2 regions of the Tateyamaria armeniaca genome follow, and region 2 is predicted to be linked to the other one. Evidence: riboswitches for the same ligand, from Rfam matches in the RefSeq annotation. Region 2 holds a riboswitch; the other holds the start of a gene.
What was found. Region 2 has a riboswitch for glycine ahead of gcvT (glycine cleavage system aminomethyltransferase GcvT). Riboswitches for the same ligand answer to the same signal wherever they lie in the genome.
Positions count from the first base shown of each region.

Region 1: linked by a shared signal. The riboswitch ahead of ACERZ8_RS02960 (D-amino acid dehydrogenase) and the one ahead of gcvT (glycine cleavage system aminomethyltransferase GcvT) in region 2 are both predicted to bind glycine.

Region 1 covers NZ_JBHDIY010000002.1:586,408-589,812, reverse strand. Annotated here, with positions in the region: gene dacB (D-alanyl-D-alanine carboxypeptidase/D-alanyl-D-alanine endopeptidase) at 1-360, shown strand, start outside; partial or broken gene ACERZ8_RS02960 (D-amino acid dehydrogenase) at 395-1,687, opposite strand; glycine riboswitch at 1,689-1,796, opposite strand; glycine riboswitch at 1,813-1,906, opposite strand; gene ACERZ8_RS02955 (ABC transporter permease) at 2,115-3,239, shown strand; gene ACERZ8_RS02950 (ABC transporter ATP-binding protein) at 3,236-3,405, shown strand, end outside.
Region 2 covers NZ_JBHDIY010000002.1:3,445,925-3,449,329, forward strand. Annotated here, with positions in the region: partial or broken gene ACERZ8_RS17555 (methyl-accepting chemotaxis protein) at 1-778, shown strand, start outside; glycine riboswitch at 1,021-1,105, shown strand; gene gcvT (glycine cleavage system aminomethyltransferase GcvT) at 1,267-2,391, shown strand; gene gcvH (glycine cleavage system protein GcvH) at 2,408-2,767, shown strand; partial or broken gene gcvP (aminomethyl-transferring glycine dehydrogenase) at 2,780-3,405, shown strand, end outside.

The DNA of each region.
Region 1 (3,405 bases), 2.9 Mb from region 2:
AAGATGACAGCCGATGATATGGTGCAGGCATTGGTGAAGGCGCATGGCAGTGCCGTGCTGCGCCCGATCCTGAAACCTGTGGCGATGCGCGATGAAAAGCGGCGCATCCTCAAGAACCACCCGATCAGTGTCGATGCCAAGACGGGCACGCTGAACTTTGTGTCCGGGCTGGCCGGGTACATGACCGCCCGCGATGGGCGGGTCATGGCATTCGCCATCTTTGCCGCAGACGAGGCGACGCGGTCGCGGATCGCCAAGGCCAACCGCGAGGCCCCGCAGGGCGCACGCAGTTGGAATGGACGGGCCAAGGTCATGCAGCAGCGGCTGATCGACCGGTGGGGTGCTGTGTACGGAAGTTAAGGCAGGTAAGGCGGATCCTGATCCGCCCCGCCTGTCACGCGGCGTTTTTCATCCGTGCCGCGTCGATGCAGTCCGCGACCCCTTGGGCGGTGGCAGCAGACAGGGTCCAGCCCAGATGCCCGTGGCCGGTGTTGTAGTAGACGCCGGGTTTCTTGCCGGGTCCGACCTTTGGCATCATCGAGGGCAACATGGGCCGCAAGCCCGCCCATGGCACACAGTGTTCCGTGGAAACGGCGGGAAAGAACGTCTCGCACCAGTCGCGCAGTGGTTTGATCCGGTCATCGCGGATGTCGAGGTTGTAGCCGTTGAATTCCGCGGTTCCTGCAATCCGCAGGCGGTTCTTGCCCAGACGCGAGGTCACGACCTTGGCCTGATCATCGAGCAGGCTGACCCAAGGTGCGGCCTCTTGGCTCGCGGCATCGTCGAGGTTGACGGTGATCGAGTACCCTTTGACCGGATAGATATTCACGCGGTCGCCCAGTTGGCCGGCGATGGCCTTGCTGGCCACCCCGGCGCAGACCACGATGCCGTCAAAGATTTCGCTGTTTTTCGCCGCACCTTCAGTCCAGTCCAGCCGGACGTCGGCGCCGGTGTGCTGGATTTCGGTGACGATGGATTTGTAATGGAATTTTACGCCCATCTTTTCGCAGGCATCGCTGAGTTTGCGCGAAAAGCTGTGGATGTCGCCGGTGAAATCGCTTTCGGTGTAGAACCCACCAAGCGTTTCGGTTTGGAGGGCCGGTTCCAGTTTGCGCACTTCGTCTGCCGACACCTCGCGCCGTTCCAGCCCCGCCTTTTCCAGCAGCACGTTCACGCGCCGGGCGTGGTCGAATTCGGACTGTTTGTTGTAGATGTGCAGGATGCCACGCCGTTCCATGTCGAAGTCGACGCCGACTTCGCTGGCGAAATCCAGCAGGTGTTCGCGCGCGGCGATGGCCAGACGCGCTGTGGCAATCGTGTTGGCCTCGTATTGGGGGATGTTGCCCATGAACTCGGCCATCCACGACAGTTTGTGCCAGCTGGGTTTGGGGTTCACGAGCAGGGGCGCTTCGGGGTGGAACATCCATTTCAGCCCCTTCATCACGGTGCCCCAACGTGTCCATACCTCGGCATTGGACGCCGACAGCTGCCCGCCATTTGCAAAAGACGTTTCCATCGCCGCATAGCGGTTGCGGTCGAACACGGACACCTCATAGCCGCGACGGGCCAGAGCGTAGGCGGTGGTGATACCGGTGATACCGGCGCCGATCACGGCGATATGGGTCATGTGGGGATCCCCCGAAAAAGCGACGCAGTTGACATGGACGCGCCCGGCGGCATGCCGGTTCGCGTCCCCATCTGTTGCGTAACCTGAGAGTTTGACGCCGGTGGTCTGGCGCTTTCTCCTTCGGTGGGCCGGGGGCGTCTGCGCCCGACCGCTCTCCAGATCGTCGATGTACCCGTTTGGCGGGCGCGGCTGGCACGGTTCTGTGTGCCTGAGAGTTTGTCGGGGCGTTGCTCCTTCGGCGGCAGGTGATCTCGACCTGCGCTCTCCCATGTCAGCCTTGGCGACTGAGCGCGATATAGGGGGTTGGATGCCGTTCGGTCAATCGATTTGATTGCACGATTTGATGCGTGTTTGGCGAGCGTGTCCGGCGCGACACGAACGTGGTGCCCGCCCCCCTGCAAAGGCGTGGCCATTGCCGTTGGGTTGGGGTATCACAAACGGGTTGCCGCACAGATTTTCTGTGATCTCTCTGCTGGATTGACGTTGTATGACCGCCCCGACGCTTCGTATTGACGAGTCGAAAGATGTGCCCGTTCTGCAGGTAGCCGGGCGCTTGGTTATTGAATACCTTGAGGCGATTGAACCCGCGTTCCGCAAGACCACGCCAGACACCAAAACGCTGCGCATTGATCTGGATGGTCTTGAGGCGCTCGACACCAGCGGCGCGTGGTTGATTGCGACCCTCAAGACGCGGCTTGAGGCGCAGGGTGTCAGTGTCGAGTTGATCGATACCTCGTCCAATCGCACGGCGCTGATCGACACCGTCCAAGAGGCATTGCCGAAAGAGGATGGCGCTGAGGCTCCGCCACGGGGCCTTATCCCTTGGGTGGCGGGTATCGGTGCGGCGACGGCTGGCATTGGTGCATCGGCGATGTCGCTTGTGAGTTTTCTGGGCGAGATACTGTCCCGCTTTGCCTATGGCGTGGTGCGTCCGCGTCGCTGGCGCACTGCGGCCCTTGTCAGCCAGATGGAAGAGACCGGGTTTCACGCCATTCCCATCGTCATTCTGATGAGCTTTCTGATCGGGATCGTTCTTGCCTTTCAGGGGGCCTCGCAATTGCGCCAGTTCGGGGCCGAGGTGTTTGTCGTCGATCTGATCGCCATCTCGATCCTGCGCGAATTGGGCATTTTGCTCACCTCGATCATCGTGGCGGGCAGGTCAGGATCGGCCTTTACCGCCTCGATCGGGTCCATGAAGGTGCGCGAAGAGTTGGACGCGATGCGCACCCTTGGCCTTGACCCTATCGAAGTGCTTGTGCTGCCCCGCGTCATCGCGTTGGTGATCATGTTGCCCATCCTCGGCTTCATCGCCAACGTGTCCGGCCTGTTTGGTGGCGCGCTGATGAGCTGGATCGAACTGGGTGTAAGCCCGAGCATGTTCATCACACGCCTGCAGGAAAATACCGACATCTGGCATCTGGCCATCGGGATGATCAAGGCCCCGTTCTTTGCCGCGATCATTGCGACCGTGGCGTGCTGGCAGGCGATGCAAGTTCAGGGATCTGCGGACAGTGTTGGGCGGCACACAACAACCTCGGTGGTGCAGGCAATCTTTCTCGTGATTGTGGCCGACGCCGTGTTTTCAATCTTCTTTTCGGAGCTGGGTGTATGACCGACAGCCCCGCAACCCGGAGCGACCGCGAGGCGGTGATCACTGTGCGTGGGCTGAGAAACCAGTTTGGCCCGCAGGTTGTGCATGACAATCTGGACCTTGATGTCTGGAAGGGTGAGGTGCTGGGCATCGTTGGCGGATCGGGTACGGGCAAATCGGTGCTGTT
Region 2 (3,405 bases):
GTGACCAACAGCGCCATAGAATTGAGCCGACGCACGGAAAGCCAGGCAGCAACCCTTGAAGAAACCGCAGCCGCCGTGTCGCAAATCAGCGCGTCCGTCAAAAGCTCGGCCGAGGGCGCGCAAAGTGCCAATGACATCGTGAGCACGGCCCGGGAAAACGCGACAGCCTCGGGCAAGGTTGTTCACGAAGCTGTTGCGGCCATGGACGACATCTCGAAAAGTTCGACCGAGATCCAGTCCATCGTGAAAGTCATCGACGATATCGCCTTTCAAACCAACCTTCTTGCTTTGAATGCAGGCGTTGAAGCAGCACGCGCTGGCGATGCAGGACGCGGATTTGCTGTGGTCGCATCAGAGGTGCGCGCCCTTGCCCAACGGTCCTCAGAGGCCGCCAGTGAGATCGGGACTCTCCATCGCGTCGTCAACCCAAAGCGTTGACCTCGGTTCCAAGCTGGTTGGGGATGCGGGCAACGCTCTGGAGCAGATCATCGCGTCGGTGTCCGACATCTCGCACCATGTCTCGCACATCGCAGAGGCCACGCAGGAACAGTCCGCCAGCGTGGGTGAGATCAACACTGCGATGGGCCAACTGGATCAGGTGACGCAGGAAAACGCAGCCATGTTCCAGGAAACCACAGCCGCGTCGCAAAATCTGACGCGCGTGGTGGAGGACCTGACCCTGCAGATACAACGGTTTTCGACCCGACCTCCGCCGTCCGAGAATGAAACCTTCGAGCAGACTGAGGCGGAAGAGACCGTCTTGGCGCGGTCTGCATAGCCTGATGTGAACGGGGCGTAGACAGTCCGCGTATTCGTTGTCGGCCTTGCCGGTCGTTACGGGCCGCAAACAAGCCCCACATTTGAGCCTCAGTCACGCACACTGACCAGCGCAAATGCTCAAAACCCAACGCTGGCTCCGACCAAACCACGCAGTTCACTTCGCCATACCAGTCATCGTGAAGACCCCCATGCGAGATACTCCTTGCCATCCCGATGGTGTTTCCGATACGAAACTCGGGACGCTTGACGTTGGGAGAACCAGATCACTGGTGCCGAAGGAGCAACTGCCTCGGAAACTCTCAGGCCACAGGACCAACGCAAAGCCACAAGACTCTGGAGAGTGATGCCCAGCGCATCCGCCGAAGGGATAATGATCTCAGGCACGCAGGACAGAGGAGGCACCGACGCGCAGACACTTGTCTGCGTCTGATATGGTGCCGCTTGATTTCACGCAAATCTCGTCGGCTAGGCAGAAGGCGATGGGATATGTCCGACCTCAAGCAAACTCCGCTGCATGCGTTGCACATGACCCTTGGGGCCAGGATGGTGCCCTTTGCCGGGTATGAGATGCCGGTCCAATACGCGCTTGGCGTGCTGAAGGAACACCTCCATACGCGTGCGAAGGCCGGGCTGTTTGATGTCAGTCACATGGGACAGGTGATCGTGGGCGGCCCGACATATGAAGCGGCGGCACAGGCCCTTGAAACGCTGATCCCGGTCGACGTCCTGGGACTGGGCGAGAACCGGCAGCGCTATGGGTTTTTCACCAACGAGGATGGCGGTATCGAAGACGATTTGATGCTGGCCAACCGCGGTGACCACGTATTTGTTGTGGTCAATGCCGCCTGCAAGGACGCCGATATCGCAAATATGAAGGCGGCGCTGGAACCTGATGTGAGGGTAACGGAACTGACCGATCGCGCGCTGCTGGCCCTGCAGGGGCCTGCTGCCGAAACGGTTCTGGCCACGCTTGATCCGCGCGCAGCGGACATGCGTTTCATGGATGTGGCCACACTTGAGTTGGGCGGGACAGAAGCCTGGGTGTCGCGGTCGGGGTATACAGGCGAGGATGGGTACGAGATTTCCGTGCCTGCGAACCAAGCCGAAGCGCTCGCCCGAACCTTTCTGGCGCACCGTGATGTCGAAGCCATTGGTCTGGGGGCGCGCGACTCGCTGCGCCTTGAGGCCGGGCTGTGCCTTTACGGGCAGGACATGGATGCTGGCCTGAACCCGGTCGAGGCGTCACTGGCTTGGGCGATCCAGAAGGTCCGGCGCGCCGATGGGCCCCGATCAGGTGGTTTTCCCGGCGCTGACACGATCCTGAGCGCCCTGACAAACGGCGTGGATCGCCACCGTGTCGGGCTGCGACCCGAGGGCCGCGCGCCGATGCGGCAGGCCGTGCCCCTGTTTGAAACCGAAGACGGTGGTGCGCAGATCGGCTTTGTGACTTCGGGCGGCTTTGGCCCGACAGTCGACGGGCCGGTTGCCATGGGCATTGTGGCCGACGGCCTGCACCTGCCGGGAACCGTTCTTTATGGCGAGTTGCGCGGCAAGCGCCAACCGGTGACGGTTGTGAAACTGCCGTTCGTTGCGGCCAACTTCAAAAGATAACCAAAGAGGAAAACCCATGAAATACACAGAAGAACACGAATGGCTGCGCGCCGACGGGGATGCTTATGTTGTGGGCATCACCGAACATGCCACCACCCAGCTTGGTGATCTGGTCTTTGTCGAACTGCCCGAAGTCGGCACAGTGGTCAGCAAGGACGACGAAATTGTTGTGATCGAAAGCGTGAAGGCGGCATCGGACATCATGGCACCGGTCGATGGCGAAATCACCGAAGTGAACACCGACCTTGCCGACGATCCAAGCCTCGCTAACAGCGACCCGCTGGGCAAGGGCTGGTTTTTCAAGATCAAGCCGTCCGATGCCTCCCAACTCGACGGCATGATGGACGAAACCGCCTATAACGCGCTGATCGGCTGAGGAACGCACACCATGACTTTCAAACCCACCGACTACCTGCCTTACGATTTTGCGAACCGCCGCCATATTGGGCCGTCGCCCGCCGAAATGGACGAGATGCTGGACGTGGTGGGTGCGAAAGACCTTGATGCGCTGATCGACGACACGATCCCGGCGGGCATCCGTCAAAAAGAGCCGCTCGATTTCGGCAAGGCCAAGTCCGAACGCGAATTGCTGCACCACATGCGCGTGACCGCGTCCAAGAACAAGGTGCTGACCTCGCTCATCGGCCGGGGCTATCACGGGACGGTCACGCCGCCCGCGATCCAGCGCAATATCCTAGAAAACCCCGCGTGGTATACCGCCTACACCCCCTATCAGCCGGAGATCAGCCAAGGGCGGCTTGAGGCGCTGTTGAATTTCCAGACGATGGTGTCGGATCTGACGGGTCTTGAGATTGCAAATGCGTCGCTGCTGGACGAGGCGACCGCATGCGCGGAGGCGATGACCATGGCGCAGCGCATTTCCAAGGCGAAAGTGACCGGCTTTTTCATCGATGAAAACTGTCACCCCCAGAACATCGCCGTGATGCAGACGCGTGCCGCACCGCTTGGCATCGACATCGTCATCGGCGATCCGCGCGACCTGGATGCCGGCGC